Regions from separate parts of the Micromonospora sp. NPDC051141 genome, predicted to be linked through region 3. Evidence: predicted binding sites of a transcription regulator. Region 3 holds the regulator's gene; each other region holds the start of a gene.
The links. Region 3 encodes HrcA, which represses chaperone genes, less so after heat shock. Its sites were predicted from a motif close to GGTTNGCACNCTCNNNNNGAGNGTGCNAACC; they were not measured.

Region 1 (6,434 bases), on a different contig from region 3:
TTGGCGAGCGCGATGGCCAGCTCGGAGGCGGCGTCCGCCTCCTTCTTGACCGCCTTGTAGACGGTCATGCACTGGTCACCGGCGAGGATGTTCTGCAGACCCTCCTTGGTGGCGTCCTGACCGGTCACCGGGACCTTGCCGTTGAGCTTGTTCTTCTTCAGCACCGAGATGGCCGCGTTGCCGAGACCGTCGTTGGCGGCGAGCACGCCGTCGATCTTGCCGCCGGCCTTGGTCAGCTGCTGCTCGAAGATCGTGGCGGCCTGCGCGTTGTCCCAGGCCGGCACCGAGTCGTCGGCGACCTTGGTGTACTCCTTCGAGTCGAACTTCGGCTTGAGCACCGAGTCGTACCCGTTCTTGAACAGGGTGGCGTTGTTGTCGGTCGGCGAGCCGTTGAGGTACGCGATCGACGGGTTCTTGGCGCCCTTGTCGGTCAGGCACTTGCTCAGGCCCTCGCCCTGGAGCTTGCCGACGGCCTCGTTGTCGAAGCTGACGTAGTACTGGGCGGAGCCGCCCAGGGTCAGCCGGTCGTAGTCGATCGTGGCGACGCCCTGCGACTTGGCCTTGTCGAGCACGGCCTTGCCGGTGCCGGAGTCCAGGTTGACGATCATCAGCACGTTCACGCCGTTGGTGATCATCTGGTCGGCGATGGTCTGGAACGCGGTCTTGTCGTTCTGCGCGTTCTGGATGTCGGACTCGACGCCCGCCGCGTCGAACGCCGCCTTGAGGAACTTGCGGTCCGCGCCCTCCCAGCGGGCGGAGGACTTGCTGTCCGGCAGGATCACGCCGATCTTCGGCTTCTTGTCGTTCGAACCGCCGGCCTTGTCGGAGGAATCGCCGCTGTCTCCACAGGCGGCCATGCTGCCGGCCGCGAGGAGACCGACGGCCGCGAAGGTGAGGAAGCCCTTGCGCATGTGCACGGGTCCTTTCGGGGGTGGGGGAGTTGTTGACGGTGTTTTGTTGTGTCCGGCAACGTATTCCGCGCTTCCCGCGCTCCGCAAGAGTGCCGAGGTCAGAAGTTTGTTGGCGGCGGTAACAATTCAGCAACGCGGTTGTCACCCCACGGACACCGGCTGCGGAAACGCTCCCACCGTCCGGTTCAGTCGGCCGCGATCGGCGCGGTCACGGCGCCGGTCAGCGCCACCAGGTCGCCCGGCGCGAGCTGCACCTGGAGGCCGCGGCGACCGGCCGAGACGTACACCGTGGGGTGTGCCAGCGCGGACGCGTCGACCACGGTCGGCAGCGCCCGGCGCTGCCCCAGCGGGCTGATCCCGCCCCGCACGTAACCGGTCGCCCGCTCGGCCACCGCCCGGTCGGCCAGCGCGGCCCGCTTGCCGCCGACCGCCACGGCGAGGGCCTTCAGGTCCAGTTCCCCGGTCACCGGCACCACCGCCACGGCCAGCAGGCCGTCGACGTCGGTGACCAGCGACTTGAACACCCGCTCCGGTGGCACCCCGAGGGCGTCGGCGACCAGCGCGCCGTAGTTCGGCGCGTCCGGCGACACGGCGTACGGGTGGGTGGTGTGCGCGATCTTCCGCCTGGTCAGCAACACGATCGCCGGAGTGCCCCGTCCCGCCATGACCGTCAAGCTAACCCGACCGCCGCCGGTCGGCGAGCCGGAACGGGCCGCTCAGCCGGCGGGCGGGCGGCCGATCAGCACGGTGGGCGCGCCGGCCACCCGGGTCAGCACCAGGCTGGCCGCCTCTTCGCCGGCCAGGCGCAGGTCACGGCGCAGCTTCTCCGGCTCCAGCGCCGAGCCCCGCTTCAGGATCTCCACCCGGCCGACCCGGCGCTCCCGCAGCAGGGCGCGCAGCCGCTTCAGCGAGAACGGCAGCACGTCGGTGATCTCCAGGCAGCGGGCGAACGGGGTGGGGTGTGCCGTGTCCGCGTACAGGTAGGCGATCGACGGGTCGGCGAGCGTGGCGTCCAGGTCGGCGGCCAGTTCCGCGACCAGGTGCGCGCGTACCACCGCCGGGTCGGGGTCGTACAGGAACCGCCGCACCGCGCCCACGGTCGCCTCGTCCGCGCCGGTGCCGGTGAGGTGGTGAGAGGGGGCCCCGTCTCTACCGGAGGCGTGAGGAGGGGGCCCTTCCTTCTCCCGGAGCAGGGTGGCGCGGCGGGGGACGCCGGCCAGCGGGCCGCACCAGAGGGCGGCCTCCACCAGGTCGCCGTCGACGCTCACCCACTCCGCCTCGGCGCCGGCCGGGATCAGCGCGTGGTCCAGGCCGGGCGCCACCTTGACCACGGTGCGCGGCACGCGTGCGGCCAGCCCGGTGACGAAGTCCCACGGCGGCGAGTAGGCGTTCGGGTCGAAGATGCGCCGCCCGGTGCCGGCCTGCCGCCGCGCCGGGTCGCAGAACGCCCCGTCGACCCGGGTCACGTCGAACGCGGTGGCGTCGCCGCACTCCACCGTGACCAGTCCGGCCAGCCCGGCGGCCTCGGCGTTCGCGGCGGCCATGGCGGCGGTGACCGGGTCGGCCTCCACCGCGTACACCCGGATGCCGGCGCGGGCCGCGGCGAGCGCGTCGGCGCCCAGCCCGCACCCGAGGTCGGCGAGCGTGGTCACGCCCGCGGCGCGCAGCCGGGCGGCCCGCCGGTCGGCGACCGCCCGGCGGGTGGCCTGCTCCAGCCCGGGGCGGGTGAGGAACATCCGGGCCGCCGCCGCGCCGAACTTGCCGACCGCCCGGCGGCGCAGCTCCGCCTGGGTCAGCGCCGCCGCCGCGAGCCCGCCCGGGATCCCGGCCGAGCGCAGCGCGGCGGCCGCCGCCAGCGGGTCGCCGCCGGCCACCCGCTCCGCCGCGGCGAGCGCGGCCGACCCCTCGGGGGTACGCAGCGCGGTGAGCTGGTCGAGATCCATCCGCTCATTCTCCCGACCCGCTCCGGAGGCGACACGACGGGCGACGCGCTGGCACTCTCCTTGACGGAGTGCTAGCCGAGGAATAACCTGCGATTAGCACTCTCACCCCGAGGGTGCCAACCTCCGGGCCCTGGTGTCCGGTGGTTGAACGCCAGGCGGACCGGCACCCGCGACGACGGCCCCGCCCGGTGGCATGTGGCAGATTGACGCTGGTCGGCACGCCGACCGGTAACGACACCAAGTACCCCAGGAGGGTATGCCCGTGACTACCGCGACCAAGGTTGCGATCAAGCCGCTCGAGGACCGCATCGTGGTGCAGGCGAACGAGGCCGAGACCACCACCGCCTCGGGCATCGTGATCCCCGACACCGCCAAGGAGAAGCCGCAGGAGGGCACCGTCCTCGCTGTCGGCCCGGGCCGGATCGACGACAAGGGCAACCGCGTGCCGGTCGACGTGAAGGTCGGCGACACCGTCCTCTACTCGAAGTACGGCGGCACCGAGGTCAAGTACGCCGGCGAGGAGTACCTGGTGCTCTCCGCCCGCGACGTCCTCGCGGTCATCGAGAAGTAAGCAACCGATCAGTGTCGTTGCCCCGGTCCGGCTCGCCGGGCCGGGGCAACGTCGCTTCGAAGGGATACTGATGGCAAAGATCCTGAGCTTCTCGGATGACGCCCGGCACCTGCTCGAGCACGGTGTCAACGCCCTCGCGAACGCGGTCAAGGTCACCCTCGGCCCGCGCGGGCGCAACGTCGTCCTGGACAAGAAGTTCGGTGCGCCCACGATCACCAACGACGGCGTGACCATCGCCAAGGAGATCGAGCTCACCAACCCGTACGAGAACCTCGGTGCGCAGCTGGTCAAGGAGGTGGCGACCAAGACCAACGACGTCGCCGGCGACGGGACCACCACCGCCACCGTGCTGGCCCAGGCCATGGTCCGGGAGGGCCTGCGCAACGTGGCCGCCGGCACCAACCCGACCGGCCTGAAGCGGGGCATCGACGCGGCGGCCGCCAAGGTCTCCGAGGCGCTGCTCGGCAAGGCCGTCGAGGTCGCCAGCAAGGAGTCGATCGCCCACGTCGCGACCATCTCCGCGCAGGACGCCACGATCGGCGAGCTGATCGCCGAGGCGATGGAGCGGGTCGGCCGCGACGGTGTGATCACCGTCGAGGAGGGTTCCGCGCTCACCACCGAGCTGGAGGTGACCGAGGGTCTCCAGTTCGACAAGGGCTTCATCTCGCCGAACTTCGTCACCGACGTGGAGGGGCAGGAGGCGGTCCTGGAGGACCCGTACATCCTGATCACCACGCAGAAGATCTCGGCCATCGAGGAGCTGCTGCCGCTGCTGGAGAAGGTCCTCCAGAACAGCAAGCCGCTGCTCATCATCGCCGAGGACGTCGAGGGTCAGGCGCTGTCCACGCTGGTGGTCAACGCCATCCGCAAGACCGTCAAGGTCTGCGCGGTGAAGGCCCCCGGCTTCGGTGACCGTCGCAAGGCGATGCTCCAGGACATGGCGATCCTGACCGGCGCCGAGCTGGTCGCCCCGGAGCTGGGCTACAAGCTCGACCAGGTCGGCCTGGAGGTGCTCGGCACCGCCCGGCGTGTCGTGGTCGACAAGGAGAACACCACCGTCGTCGACGGCGGCGGCCAGTCCGCCGAGGTCGCCGACCGGGTCGCCCAGATCCGCAAGGAGATCGAGGCCTCGGACTCCGAGTGGGACCGGGAGAAGCTGGCCGAGCGGCTGGCGAAGCTCTCCGGCGGCATCGCGGTGATCAAGGTCGGCGCGGCCACCGAGGTCGAGATGAAGGAGCGCAAGCACCGCATCGAGGACGCCATCGCCGCGACCAAGGCCGCGGTCGAGGAGGGTACGGTCCCGGGCGGCGGCGCCGCGCTGGCCCAGATCCTGCCGGTGCTCGACGACGACCTGGGCTTCACCGGTGACGAGAAGGTCGGCGTCTCGATCGTGCGCAAGGCGCTCGTCGAGCCGCTGCGCTGGATCGCCCAGAACGCCGGCCACGACGGTTACGTGGTGGTGCAGAAGGTCGTCGGTCAGGAGTGGGGCAACGGCCTCGACGCCGCCACCGGCGAGTACGTCGACCTGGCCAAGTCCGGCATCCTCGACCCGGTGAAGGTGACCCGGAACGCGGTCTCCAACGCCGCGTCGATCGCCGGCCTGCTGCTCACGACCGAGGGTCTGGTCGTGGAGAAGCCGGCCGAGGCGGAGCCGGCCGCCGCCGGTGGGCACGGCCACGGCCATGGCCACGGCCACCAGCACGGCCCGGGTTTCTGACCCGAGGAGTACGCCCGACGTCAGGGCACACCGCCGGCTCGGCGGTGTGCCCTGACGCCTGTTCGGGCCGTGGCCGGCGCGGCCGTATCGCTTACGGAACGCTGACGGAATTGGCGGCCGGCCCGACCGGTCGACCAGACTGGGCCGGGTGAGCACGATCTCCCGCCGCCACGCGGCAGTGTCCGGTGTCGTCGCCGCCGTGGTGGCGCTCGGCGTCGCCGAGCCGGTGGCCGTCCTGACCGGTCCCCGGTCCGCCCCGCTGATCGCTGTCGGCGGTCTCGTGGTCGACCTGATGCCCGAGCCGCTCAAGCAGTTCGCCATCGACGTCTTCGGCACGTACGACAAGATCGCCCTGCTGATCGGGACGGCGCTGCTGCTGGCGGGTTTCGCGGCGTTGCTCGGCCTGGCGGCGGCCCGACGGCTGGTGGTCGGCCTGGCCGGCATCGCCGCGTTCGCCGTGCTCGGTGTCGTCGCCGCGCTGACCCGGGCCGGCGCGGACGCGTTCGACGCGCTGCCCGCCCTGGTCGGCGGCGTGCTCGGCGCGCTCACGCTCTGGGCCTTCGTGGCCGGCCCGCTGCGACCGGACCGCGCCGAGGCCGGCCGGGTGCGGCGCGGGCGGCCGGATCGCGCCGGGGCCGGTCTGGCCGACGGGGAACGGCCACCCGGCACCGGGACACCGCTGCCGCCTCCGCCACCTCCGGCGGCTGCGGCGTTCGCCCGCGAGGAGGAGGACCCGGGCGGCTGGGAGCCGCTGGAGCGCGGGGACCTGGAGTCGCGGCGCCGGTTCCTGCGCGGCGCCGGCCTGCTGACCGGTGCGGCGGCGGTGGCCGGGCTGGGCGGCCACTGGCTGGCCGGCCGGCGCGGCGTCTCGGCGGCCCGGCAGGCGGTGACGTTGCCCGCCCCGGCCGCGCCCGCCCCGCCGGTGCCGGCCGGCGCGGACCTGTCCCTGCCCCGGCTCGCCCCCTACGTCACGCCGAACCGGGAGTTCTACCGGATCGACACCGCCCTCGTGGTCCCGCAGGTGGACCCGGTCACCTGGAAGCTGCGCATCCACGGCCGGGTCCGCAACCCGATCGAGCTGAGCTTCGACGACCTGCTGGCCCGGCCGATGGTGGAGCGCTACGTGACGCTGGCCTGCGTCTCCAACGAGGTGGGCGGCGATCTGATCGGCAACGCCCGCTGGCTCGGCGTGCCGCTCAAGGAACTGCTGGACGAGGCGGACCCGGAGGAGGGTGCGGACCAGGTGGTCGGGCGCGCGGTCGACGGCTGGACCTGCGGCACCCCCACGTCGG
Region 2 (6,434 bases), on a different contig from region 3:
GAGCTGGACTCAGAAGTCCATCTCCCCGCCACCCGGGCCAGCCGGGGCGGCCGGGGTCTTCTCCGGCTTGTCCGCCACGACGGCCTCGGTGGTGAGGAACAGCGCGGCGATCGAGGCGGCGTTCTGCAGCGCGGAACGGGTCACCTTGGCCGGGTCGATGATGCCGGCGGCCAGCAGGTCGACGTACTCGCCGGTCGCGGCGTTGAGGCCGTGACCCGGGTCGAGGTTGCGGACCCGCTCGACGACGACGCCACCCTCGAGGCCGGCGTTGACGGCGATCTGCCGCAGCGGGGCGTCCAGCGCGATCTTGACGATCTGCGCGCCGGTCGCCTCGTCGCCGGCCAGGTCCAGCTTGTCGAAGGCGGTCTTGCCGGCCTGCACCAGCGCGACGCCACCACCCGGGACGATGCCCTCCTCGACGGCGGCCTTCGCGTTGCGGACGGCGTCCTCGATGCGGTGCTTGCGCTCCTTCAGCTCGACCTCGGTGGCCGCGCCGACCTTGATCACCGCAACACCGCCGGCCAGCTTGGCCAGACGCTCCTGCAGCTTCTCCCGGTCGTAGTCGGAGTCGCTCTTGTCGATCTCGGCCCGGATCTGGTTCACCCGGCCCTGGATCTGCTCGGCGTCACCGGCGCCGTCGACCACGGTGGTCTCGTCCTTGGTCACCACGACCTTGCGGGCGCGGCCCAGCATGTCGAGGTTGACGGCGTCCAGCTTGAGGCCGACCTCCTCGCTGATGACCTGGCCACCGGTGAGGATGGCGATGTCGGTCAGCATGGCCTTGCGGCGGTCACCGAAGCCCGGCGCCTTGACGGCGACCGACTTGAAGGTGCCCCGGACCTTGTTGACGACCAGCGTGGCGAGGGCCTCGCCCTCCAGGTCCTCGGCGATGATCAGCAGCGGCTTGCCCGACTGCATGACCTTCTCCAGGATCGGGAGCAGGTCCTTCACCGACGAGATCTTGCTGTTGACGATCAGGATGTACGGGTCGTCGAAGACGGCCTCCATACGCTCCGGGTCGGTCATGAAGTAGGCGGAGATGTAGCCCTTGTCGAAGCGCATGCCCTCGGTGAGCTCAAGCTCCAGGCCGAAGGTGTTGCTCTCCTCGACGGTGATGACGCCTTCCTTGCCCACCTTGTCCATCGCCTCGGCGATGATCTCGCCAACGCTGGGGTCGGCGGCGGAGATGGAGGCGGTGGAGGCGATCTGCTCCTTGGTCTCCACGTCCTTGGCGAGCTTGAGCAGCTCCTCCGAGACGTTGGCGACGGCGGCCTCGATGCCCCGCTTCAGGGCCATCGGGTTGGCGCCGGCGGCCACGTTGCGCAGGCCCTCGCGGACCAGAGCCTGGGCCAGGACGGTCGCCGTCGTCGTGCCGTCACCGGCGACGTCGTCGGTCTTCTTCGCGACCTCCTTGACCAGCTCGGCGCCGATCTTCTCGTACGGGTCCTCGAGCTCGATCTCCTTGGCGATGCTCACACCATCGTTGGTGATGGTGGGGGCACCCCACTTCTTCTCGAGCACGACGTTGCGGCCCTTGGGTCCGAGCGTCACCTTCACGGCGTCGGCGAGCTGGTTCATGCCCCGCTCGAGGCCGCGGCGCGCCTCTTCGTCGAACGCGATCATCTTGGCCATACGGCGTTGTCCTCCTGGACACTCACGGGCCACCCGGGATGCCCGGATGGGCCGTCTGGTGTACGCACCTTGGGGACGTCGCCACCTGGCGACGACGACGTCCTCCTCGGTCGGGCCGGACAGCCCGCGACGACCGGCCCGTGCCACTCCGACGTCTCTGCGACGCCGGTGCGACCGTGGCCCTACCGCCCCGACCATTGGCACTCACCGTACGCGAGTGCCAATGACTTGTTTAGCACTCTCCCTAGCCGAGTGCAAGCACGACCGCACCGCTCAGCCGAGTTCCGCAGCCAGCCGGGCCGCGTTCACCGGGCCTTCGTGGGCCCGCTGCTCGGCGTACGCGACGACCAGCCCGACGAGCTGCGCGAGATAGGCCGGCGCGGCCAGCGCGGCACCCACCACGGCCAACGTCACCGCCCCGACCGCGGTGCCCGGCGCGGACATCGGATCGGTGCCGAACACCGCGCCGCTCACCGCACCCACCACGGCGTCCAGGACGGCGGCGGCGACCAGCGCGCACGCCACCAGCGCCACCCGACCCAGCACCATGCCGAAGCGGTTGTGGAACATCCGCCAGGCCCGCCCGACCGGCTCCTGGCGCTCGAACAGGTAGACCGGCCCGAACAACGCGACCGCGAACCCGGCGTAGATGCCGGGCAGCAGGCAGAGACAGGCGCCGACCGTGATCAGCAGCGAGACGACGATCGTCCAGCCCCAGAGGCCGAGAGCCCGCCGCACGCCGTACCGGAGCGCCCCGCCCAGGCCGGCCGGCTCGCCGGCCGCCTGCCGGGCGACCACCCACGTGCCCGCACCCCAGCCGACCGCCTGGAGCGGACCGAAGACCAACGCGGCGAGCAGGACCGCGCCGTAGAACACGAACACGTGCTCCAGGTAGCCGTCCGGCAGCACCGGCGCGCCGTCCGGGCCGGTCGCCATCTCGTCGGTGGGCACCAGGAAGAGCGAGAGTACGGAGATCACCGCCGCCGGAACGCCCTGGGTGAACAGCATGATCGGCAGGAGTTGCCGCCACCCCCGCCGCACCGCGCCGGCGCACCGCGCGAACCATCCTCCGACGCCCGCGTACGGCGGGGTGACCAGCGGGTCCTGCGGATCGAGACCGGGGTACCACACCCCGGGCCCCGGGTGCCCCGGATACGCGGCGCCCGGCATCGGCGGCCCCGGATAGACCGCGCCCGGCATCGGCTGGCCCGGATACCCCGCACCCGGCATCGGCTGACCTGGGAACGGCGCACCCGGCATCGGCTGACCTGGATGCGCCGGCCCGGCGGCGGGCCAGTGCCAGCCGCCAGGCGGCGTGGAGCCCGGCGCGGGCCCGCCCGGCGGGAAAGGCGGCGTGGCGGGCCAACCGGGCGGCGGGGTACCGGGCGGCGGGGTGCCGGGCTGGCTCGGCGTCCCCGGCGCGGACCAGCCCGACGGGAGGTCCGGCGCGGCGGGCCAGCCGGGCGGCGCGATCTCCGGCGCGGCGGGCCAGCCGGGCGGCGCGGGCCAGCCGGCAGGCGGGGCCGAGTGAGGCCAGCCGGCAGGCGGGGCGGAGTACGGCTGACCGGCGGTGGTCAGGTCGGCCCAGGGGTCGACGGGCATCTGGCCAGCGGGCGGCTGACCAGCGGACGGCTGGCCGACGGGCATCTGGCCGACGGGCATCTGGCCGGCAGGCGGCTGGTCAGCGGACGGCTGGTCAGCAGGCGGCTGACCAGCGGCCAGATGCGACCCGGACGGCCCGGACGGCCCCGGCACCAGCCCGGCGGGCGGCTCACCGGCGGCGGGCAGTTGCGACCCGGACGGACCCGACTGCTCCGGCACCGGCCCGGTGGGCGGCGGCGTGGGCCGGGCCGGGTCGGCCGGGGGCACCGGCTCGGTGGAACCCGACGGGGGCAGGTCGGACATGGGCCCTCCTCAGCGGCAACGGCTGGAACGGCTCATGATCTTCCACGGTGCGGGGCGGCATCGCAGCCCCGGTCGCGGTGGTTCGGCCGCGGGCGACGGCCGGCAGCGGTCAGGCGATGACGCGGACGCGCTCGGCCTGCGGACCCTTCTGGCCCTGGGCGATCTCGAACTCGACCCGCTGGCCGTCGTCCAGAGCCTTGTAGCCGTCCATCTCGATCGCGGAGAAGTGGACGAAGACGTCCTGACCGCCGTCGACGGCGATGAAGCCGTAGCCCTTTTCGGAGTTGAACCACTTCACGGTGCCCTGTGCCACGGTGCACTTCCTCACTCTGCGCGGCGTCCCAACACCCGGAGACCGGCGGACCGGCACCGGCGGCGCACCGGTTTTCGGCGATCGGCGAGGGCCGCTGAATCGGTGACCGAAATCGCACGCTACACGAGGAGTGACGACCGCGCACGACCACAAATCGGGCATATTCCGGGCGCGGTACGGCACCCGGACGCGCCCGCTCCGACCCGGTCCGGTATGTATGCGGCATGACCAGCGCGCCCGTCCCGCCCACGGTCCGGCGGATCCGTCCGGAGGACGCCGCCCGGATGCGGGCGCTGCGCTTGGAGATGCTGGCCGACAGTCCGCTGGCCTTCCTGGAGACGGTGGCCGAGGCCGCCGCCCGCCCGCACGCGGACTTCGCGGCCCGGGTGGCGACGGTCTCGCACGGCGACCAGATCGCCCAGTTCGTCGCCGAGGCGGACGCCCGCCTGGTCGGTCACGCCGGTGGCATCGCCGCCCCGGACGAGCCGGGCCTGACGCTCGTCTACGCGGTCTACGTGACCCCGGCTCGCCGGGGCACCGGGCTGCTGGCCGGGCTGGTGGACGCGGTGGCGGCCTGGTCCCGGGCCTGCGGGCGGCCCGAGTTGATGATGGAGGTGGTGGTCGGCAACGACCGCGCCTGCCGGGCCTACCGCAAGTTGGGCTTCACCGACACCGGGGTACGCGTCCCGCACCCCCGGCTCCCCGTCCTGCGCGAACTCCAGATGCGCCGCCCCGCCTGACGGGTGTTGAGAGGGGGCCCCTTCTCTACCGGATGCGTTAAGAAGGGGCCCCTTCTGTCAGGCGTGTCGGCGGGACTGGACGACGCGGAAGCGGTTGGCGACGTACGCGCCGTCGGTGAGCGCGGAGTTCGCCGCCGCGTTCGCGCCGGAGCCGTGGAAGTCGGAGAACGCCGCCGACTGGTTGACGAACACGCCACCGGTCAGGTTGCAGGACAGGTGCACGCCGGCGTCGATCGCCGCCGCCTCGGCCGCGTCCAGCACGGCCTCGTCGGTGGAGTAGACGGCCGCGGTCAGCGCGCCCTTCTCCCCCACCGTCTCGCGCAGGATGCGCAGGCTGTGCTCGGTCGAGTCGGTCGCGATGGCGAACGAGATCGGCCCGAACCACTCCCGCGCGTACGTCGCGGTGTCGCCGGCGTCCAGCTTGACGACGGTCGGCGTACGCACCACGGCGCCCGGGAAGGACGGGTGCTCGACGGTGCGCGACTCCAGCACCGGCTCGCCGACCTTGGTCACCTCGTCGAGGCGCTCCAGCACCCCGTCGTTGACGATCGCGCCGGTCAGCTCCACGCCCCGGGCCGGGTCGGCGGTCAGCTTGGCGACCGCGCCGGCGATGCCGGCGGCCACCTCGTCGAAGCTCTTGTGCCCCTGGTCGGTCTCGATGCCGTCGCGCGGGATCAGCAGGTTCTGCGAGGTGGTGCACATCTGGCCGCTGTAGAGCGTGAGCGTGAAGCCCAGGTTGCGGCAGAGCCCGGCGAAGTCGTCTGTGGAGTCGATCACCACCGTGTTCAGGCCGGCCTTCTCGGTGTAGACAGCGGCCTGCCGGGCGTTCGCCTCCAGCCAGTCGCCGTACTCGGTGGAGCCGGTGAAGTCGACGATCTTCACGGCCGGGTGCAGGGCCAGCGTCGAGGCGAGCTTCTCGCCGTCCGCCTCGGGAGCGAGCTGCACCAGGTTCGGGTCGAAGCCGGCCTCGGCGAGCACCTGGCGGGCGTACTTCACGGTGATCGCCAGCGGCAGCACGGCGCGCGGGTGCGGCTTCACGACCACCGGGTTGCCGGTGACCAGCGACGCGAAGAACCCGGGGTACGAGTTCCAGGTCGGGAACGTGTTGCAGCCGATGACCAGCGCCACCCCGCGCGGCACCACGTGGAACGTCTTGGTCATCCGCAGCGGGTCGCCCTTGCCGGCGGCCTTCTCCCAGCCGGCCGTCCCCGGGTGGCGGGTCATCTCGGCGTACGCGTAGGCGACCGCCTCCAGCGCGCGGTCCAGCGCGTGCGCGCCGCCGGCCTGGAACGCCATCACGAACGCCTGGCCGCTGGTGAACTGCACGGCGTTGGCCAGCTCGAACACGTTCTTGTGCAGCCGGTCGAGGATCTCCAGGCAGACGCCCGCGCGGGCCTTCGGGCCGGCGTCGCGCCAGGCCGGCAGCGCGGCGGTGGCGGCGGCCACCAGCTCGTCCGCGCCGGCGTGCGGGTAGCGGACGTCCAGTGCCACGCCGAACGGGCTGGCCTCGGTGGCCACGGTGGTGCCGTCGCTCGCCTGGTCGAGCGGGAAGTCGCCGCCCAGGTACGCCTCGAAGGCGGCCTTGCCGTCGGCGGCGGCGGTCTCGCCGTACACCCGGGGGCTGGGCGACTCGGGATAGGCGGACCAGTACCCGCGCTCCGTGATGGCGGTCAGCGCCCGGTCGAGGGTCTCGGCGTGCCTGGCGTACAGGGGGTGCGGGGTCTCCGTCATGCCCGCCATCATGCAACAGGAAGGCACCAGATCAGTAGGGGCGTGTCACAACTCAGATCGTCAACTGCCAGTCGACCGAGCCGGCGGCCGGGCGGAAGCCGAGCTGCTCGTTG
Region 3 (6,434 bases):
ACGTAGAGGTCGCCGGCGGTGCCGCCACCCGGGCCGACCTCGCCCTGCTGGGCCAGCCGGATCCGCATGCCGTCCTCGACGCCGGCCGGGATCTTGACGGTCAGCGAGCGGCGGGTCCGCACCCGCCCGTCGCCGGCGCAGGTCGGGCAGGGGTGCGGGATCGTGGTGCCGTAGCCCTGGCAGACGGTGCACGGCCGGGCGGAGACCACCTGGCCGAGGAACGTCCGCTGCACCGACTGCACCTCGCCCCGGCCGCCGCACGCCTCGCAGGTGGCCAGGTGGGTGCCGGCGGCGGTGCCGGCGCCGGAGCAGGTGGTGCAGAGCACCGCGGTGTCGACCGTGATCGGCGCCTCGACGCCGAACGCGGTCTCGTTGAGGTCCAGCTCCAGCCGCAGGATCGCGTCCGCGCCCGGCCGGGTACGCGGCCGGGGACCCCGGCTGCCGCCCGCCGCGCCGCCGAAGAACGCGTCCATGATGTCCTGGAAGCCGACGAACGGGCCGGCGCCGCCCGGGCCACCCGCGCCCGCGCCGCCGCCACCCGGGGCGAGCGGGTCGCCACCCAGGTCGACGATCTGCCGTTTCCGGTCGTCCGAGAGGACCTCGTACGCGGCGTTGATGTCCTTGAACTTCTCCTGTGCCTCCGGGTCCGGATTGACGTCCGGGTGGTACTGCCGCGCCAACTTCCGGTAGGCACGCTTGATGTCGTCGTCGGAGGCGTCCCGGCTCACGCCGAGAATTCCGTAGTAGTCCCTGGCCACTGCGTCTGGTGTCCTCATGTTCGTCTCGCGTCGCCGGTCGCCGGCCGTTTCCGGCCGTCGGCCCTGACTGGTCAGTTCTGGGCCAGCAGTTCGCCCACGTAGCGTGCCACGGCCCTCACCATGGCGATATTGCCGGGGTAGTCCATCCGGGTGGGCCCGAGCACGCCGAGCCCACCGACGATCGTGGCACCCGGGCCGTAACCGGTGCTGACCACCGAGGCGGCCCGCAGATTGTCGATCTCGTTCTCGTCGCCGATGAGCACCCGGGTGGTGTTGCTCGGCTCGGTCTCGCCGATCAGCTTGAGCAGCACGACCTCCTCTTCGAGCGCCTCCAGGATGGGGCGCAGCGAGCCCTGGAAGTCGAGCAGGCCACCCCGGGTGAGGTTGGCGGTGCCGGCCAGCGCGATCCGTTCCTCGTGCCGCTCGACGAGCGTCTCCAGCAGCACGGTGGAGAGCGTGGTCATGGCCGGGCGCAGGTGCGGCGCGGACTCCTCGACCAGCGCCTGCACCAGCGGGGGCGTCTCGGCGAGCTGGCTGCCGACCAGTTTCTCGTTGACCAGCCGGCGCAGGTCGGTCACGTGTTCGGCGGGGACCGGGGCGGGCAGCTCGACCAGCCGCTGCTCGACCCGCCCGGTGTCGGCGATCATGACGACCATCAGCCGGGTGGTGGAGATCGGCACCAGTTCCAGGTGGCGCACCTTGGAGCGGGCCAGGCTCGGGTACTGCACCACGGCCACCTGCCGGGTGAGCTGGGCCAGCAGCCGGACCGTGCGGTGCACCACGTCGTCGAGGTCGACGGCGCCGACCAGGAAGCGCTCGATCGCCCGGCGCTCGGCCGGGCTGAGCGGCTTGACCCGGGAGAGCCGGTCGACGAAGAGGCGGTAGCCGCGGTCGGTGGGCACCCGGCCGGCGCTGGTGTGCGGCTGCCGGATGTAGCCCTCCTCCTCCAGCACCGCCATGTCGTTGCGCACGGTCGCCGGTGAGACGCCGAGCTGGTGCCGCTCGACCAGGGCCTTGCTGCCCACCGGCTCCTGCGTGGCCACGTAGTCCTCGACGATGGCGCGCAGCACGGCGAGCTTGCGGTCGTCGAGACCCATCTCCCCACCTCCTGACGCACCTCGGCCGGGCGACGCGCGGCATCCGCCGGGCAACTGGCACTCGACTGTAGCGAGTGCCAGTCTACGTCGGCACCCCCGTCGGCGCGATGATCAGCGCCGCACCCCGGGTGCGGTCCGGCGCACAGTACGGCGCGTCGAGGCCGAACAGCCCTGGTGCCGCTTGCCCCCGGGACCTACCGTGACGTCCATGACTGAACCTCCTCGCCCTCCCGGAGCGGGGGACCCCGGCCCCCAGCCCGACCCGTTCCCGCCGTCGGCGCCGTACGGCTCCTCGCCGGCCGACGAGCCCCCCACCGCACCACTGTCCGGGGCGCCGGGCGGCGGCGGCTATCCCCCGCCCGGCGGTTATCCGCCCCCGGGCGGCCAGCCTCCGCCGGGTGGCTACCCCCCGCCGGGCGGCTATCCCCCGCCCGGTGGTGACACGCCGGGCTACGGCGCGCCGGGCGGCGGCTACCCCGCCGGTGGCTCCTACGGCCCGCCGGCCGGCTACGCCAACAACGACGACAAGACCTGGGCCCTGGTGGCGCACTTCGGCGGCGCGGCCGGGATGCTGATCGGCGGCGGCGTGCTGGGCTGGGTCGCGCCGCTGGTGGCGCTGCTGGCCCGGGGCAACCAGTCCCCGACCGTACGGGCGCACGCGGTCGCCGCGCTGAACTTCCAGCTCATCTGGTCGATCATCGCGCTGGTCGGCTGGATCCTCACCTGCATCCTGATCGGCCTGGTGGTCGGCTTCGGCGCCATGATCGTCGGCATCATCTTCGGCATCCTGGGCGGCGTGAAGGCCAACGAGGGACAGCTCTACCGCTACCCGATGTCGGCCAGCCTGATCAAGTGACAGCCGCCGGCCGGTCCCGCGCGGCGGGGCCGGCCGGACCGGTCAGGGCAGCAGGTCGCGGACCACGCCGTCGGCCAGCAGTCGACCGCGCAGCGTGAGCACGGCACGTCCGCCCGCGTACGCCGCGTCGTCGAGCAGACCGCCGGCCCGGGCCCGCTCGGCGCCGGCCCGGCCGGCCTCGTCCAGCACGTCCAGCGGCAGCCCGGAGTCGAGCCGCAGCCGCAGCATCACGTCCTCCATGTGCTGTTCGTCAGCGGTGAGCCGTTCCCGGGCCAGCGCCGGCGAGGCGCCGCCGGCCAGCCGTTCCGCGTACCCGGCCGGGTGCTTGACGTTCCACCAGCGCACGCCGCCGACGTGGCTGTGCGCCCCCGGGCCCAGGCCCCACCAGTCCGCGCCGGTCCAGTAGAGCAGGTTGTGCCGGCACCGGGCCGCCTCCGAGCGGGCCCAGTTGGAGACCTCGTACCAGGAGAAACCGGCCGCGTGCAGCGCCGCCTCCGCGGCCAGGTAGCGGTCCGCCGCCACGTCGTCGGAGGGGTACGGCAGCTCGCCCCGGCGCATCCGCGCGGCCAGCCGGGTGCCGTCCTCCACGATCAGGGCGTACGCGCTGACGTGGTCCACGCCGGCGTCGACCACCTGGGCCAGCGAGGCGGCGAAGTCGTCCGCGGTCTCCCCCGGCGTGCCGTAGATCAGGTCCAGGTTGACGTGGTCGAACCCGGCGTCGCGGGCCTCGGCGGCGGCGGCGGTGGCCCGACCCGCGCTGTGCCGCCGGTCGAGCACGGCGAGCACGCCCGGCGCGGCGGACTGCATGCCCAGCGAGATCCGGGTGTAGCCGGCCGCCCGCAGCGTCTTCAGCGACTCCGGGGTGACCGACTCGGGGTTGGCCTCGGTGGTCACCTCGGCGTCGGCGGCCAGCCCCCAGGTGCGGTCGACGGCGTCCAGGATCCGGGCCAGGTCGTCGGCGGGCAGCAGGGTGGGTGTGCCGCCGCCGACGAAGACGGTGTCCACCCGGGGCGGCGGGGCGTCGCCGAGCACCCGGCCGGCGAGCGCCAGCTCGGCCAGCACGCTGTCGGCGTACGTCTCCCGGTTCACCCCGCCGCCCAGCTCCGCGGCGGTGTACGTGTTGAAGTCGCAGTAACCGCACCGGCTGGCGCAGAACGGGACGTGCACGTACACGCCGAAGCCGTGGGCGCCGACGGCGCGGCGGGCGGTGGCGGGCAGCGACCCGTCGCGCGGGACGGGTTCGCCTTCTGGAAGGACGCCGGGCATGGCCACTAGTGTGCCCGGCATGACCTCTCCGGACGCTCTCGTGCGGGTCGCCACGGCCCGTGGGGTGACCACCCTCACCCTGGACAGCCCGCACAACCGCAACGCGCTCTCCACGCCGCTGATGACCGAGCTGCTGGCCGGGCTGGCCGCGGCGGTCGCCGACGACTCGGTCCGGGCGATCGTGCTGGACCACACCGGCCCGGTCTTCTGCTCCGGCGCCGACCTGAAGGAGACCGCCGCCGCGTACGCCAGCGGGAGCGTGCCGGCCGGCATGCTCGGCGACGTGCTGGTCGCCGTGCGGGAGTGCCCGAAGCCGGTGCTGGCGAAGGTGGCCGGGCCGGCCCGGGCCGGCGGGTTGGGCCTGATCACCGCCGCCGACCTGGTGGTCTGCGCCGAGGAGGCGACGTTCGCGTTCACCGAGGTCCGGATCGGCGTGATCCCGGCGGTGATCTCGGCGACCGTGCTGCCCCGGCTGAGCCCGCGGGCCGCCGCCGAGCTGTACCTGACCGGGGAGACGTTCGACGGCCGGCGGGCCGCCGAGATCGGTTTGGTCACCGCCGCCGTGCCGGCGGACGGGCTGGACGCCGCCGTGGAGCGCTACCGCGCGGCGCTGGTGAAGGGCGCGCCGAAGGCCCTCGCCGGGGCGAAGGAGCTGCTGCGCCGCCCGGCCGCCACCGACCTGCGGGCGGAGATCGCCGCGTTGGCGGCGCTCTCCACCGGGTACTTCCTCTCCGAGGAGGGACGGGAGGGGGTGCTCGCGTTCCGCGAGAAGCGTCCGGCGGCGTGGGTGCCCGCCGGCGAATAGCAGGAGGGCCCCCGGTTGACGCCTCCGGCATAGGTATGGCCCCCGCTTGACGGCTACCCGTCACGGGGCGGTGACGCGGCGGCGAGCAGGCCGGTCGGCCGAGCCGGAAAGTGGGACGGGCGACGTACGCTGGGCGGACTGTCAGGACAGGGGGTGCGGGTGCGGACGCGACCGGCGATCGTGGCATCTGGTGTGGTGGTGTGCGTGCTGGCCCTGCTCGCGATCTGGTTCGTGACCAAACAGTTCGGTCACCACCTGCGGCTGCCGCTGGCCAGCCGGACCTGCACCGTCCAGGCCGACGGCGAGGTGGTGCTGGGCGCCGACCAGATGGCCAACGCGGCCACCATCGCCGCCATCGGCGTCCAGCGCCGGATGCCCGAGCGCGCGGTGGTGGTGGCGCTGGCGACCGCCTACCAGGAGTCGCACCTGCGCAACATCGCGCACGGCGACCGGGACTCGCTCGGCCTGTTCCAGCAGCGCCCGAGCCAGGGCTGGGGCACCCCGGAGGAGATCCAGGACCCGCGCTACGCGACCCGGAAGTTCTACGCCGCGCTGAAGAAGGTCAAGGGCTGGGAGCGGATGCGGGTCACCGAGGCCGCCCAGCGGGTGCAGCGGTCGGCCTACCCCGAGGCGTACCAGAAGTGGGCGGACGAGTCGGAGGTCCTCACCCGCGCGCTGCTCGGCCAGGCGACCGGCGCGGTGGCCTGCACGGTCGGGTCGACTCCGACGCTACGGGGCCCGGCCGCCGCCAGCGCGGTGCTGGAGGGTCTCACCCTGGACTGGGGCCTGCCCCGCCTGACCGCGGCGACGACGCTGACCGGCCTGACCGTGCCGGCCGGTGACGACCGCGACGGCTGGCGCTACGCCCACTGGTTGGTCTCCCACGCCGACGACAACGGCGTGAAGCGGGTCCGCTTCGGCAGCCTGGAGTGGACCGCGGAGCAGGGCACCTGGGGGCGGGTGAAGGGCGACCCGGCGACGCAGGTGCTGGCCGAGGTCTTCGCCGACACCTGAGCACGGTGCCTGAGCCGAATGCCTGCGCCCGTGCCTGCGCCGAACACCTGAGCCCGGTGCCTGGGCCGGCGACGGGCCGCCGGCGTCCCAGCCGGCGGCCCGTCATCGAGGTCGACCGGGGATCAGCCCTTCACCGCGCCGGCGACCAGCCCGGAGACCATCCGGCGCTGGACCAGCAGGAAGAAGATGATCACCGGCAGCGTGAACAGCGTGGACGCGGCCATCACCGAGCCCCACGCGGTGTCGTCCCGGCCGAAGAAGAACGTCATCGCCACCGGCAGCGTGTACCGCTCCTGGTCGTTGATGAACGTCAACGCGAAGATCAGCTCGTTCCAGGCGGTGATGAAGGAGAAGATGCTGGTCGCCACCAGGCCGGGCGCGACCAACGGGAACAGCACCTTGCGGAACGTCTGGGCCCGGCTGGCCCCGTCGATCGCGGCGGCCTCCTCCAACTCCTTCGGCACCGCCGCGACGAAGCCGCGCAGCATCCAGACCGCGAACGGCAGCGAGAAGCCGAGGTAGGTGAGGATCAGGCTGGGCAGCGTGTTGTAGAGGCCGAGCCGCTGGATCATCAGGAACAGCGGGATGACCAGCGCCTCCAGCGGGATCATCTGCACCACCAGGAGCAGGATCAGGAA

Region 1: groES (co-chaperone GroES) is a predicted target of HrcA. The motif match lies at 2,946-2,976, and genes of this name have one in related genera.
Region 2: groL (chaperonin GroEL) is a predicted target of HrcA. The motif match lies at 1,828-1,858, and genes of this name have one in related genera.

Annotation. Positions count from the first base shown of each region.
Region 1 is NZ_JBITFD010000001.1:26,773-33,206, reverse strand. It holds gene ACIA6B_RS00145 (sugar ABC transporter substrate-binding protein) at 1-911, opposite strand, end outside; gene ybaK (Cys-tRNA(Pro) deacylase) at 1,097-1,576, opposite strand; gene ACIA6B_RS00135 (methyltransferase domain-containing protein) at 1,628-2,854, opposite strand; gene groES (co-chaperone GroES) at 3,111-3,425, shown strand; gene groL (chaperonin GroEL) at 3,496-5,142, shown strand; partial or broken gene ACIA6B_RS00120 (molybdopterin-binding oxidoreductase) at 5,291-5,728, shown strand; partial or broken gene ACIA6B_RS00115 (molybdopterin-dependent oxidoreductase) at 5,912-6,434, shown strand, end outside.
Region 2 is NZ_JBITFD010000007.1:74,318-80,751, forward strand. It holds gene groL (chaperonin GroEL) at 10-1,632, opposite strand; gene ACIA6B_RS15460 (hypothetical protein) at 1,906-3,537, opposite strand; gene ACIA6B_RS15465 (cold-shock protein) at 3,647-3,850, opposite strand; gene ACIA6B_RS15470 (GNAT family N-acetyltransferase) at 4,075-4,590, shown strand; gene paaN (phenylacetic acid degradation protein PaaN) at 4,648-6,321, opposite strand; gene ACIA6B_RS15480 (GNAT family N-acetyltransferase) at 6,374-6,434, opposite strand, start outside.
Region 3 is NZ_JBITFD010000011.1:223,447-229,880, forward strand. It holds gene dnaJ (molecular chaperone DnaJ) at 1-758, opposite strand, end outside; gene hrcA (heat-inducible transcriptional repressor HrcA) at 830-1,855, opposite strand; gene ACIA6B_RS21885 (DUF4870 domain-containing protein) at 2,064-2,711, shown strand; gene hemW (radical SAM family heme chaperone HemW) at 2,754-3,977, opposite strand; gene ACIA6B_RS21895 (enoyl-CoA hydratase-related protein) at 3,997-4,782, shown strand; gene ACIA6B_RS21900 (hypothetical protein) at 4,936-5,796, shown strand; gene ACIA6B_RS21905 (carbohydrate ABC transporter permease) at 5,919-6,434, opposite strand, start outside.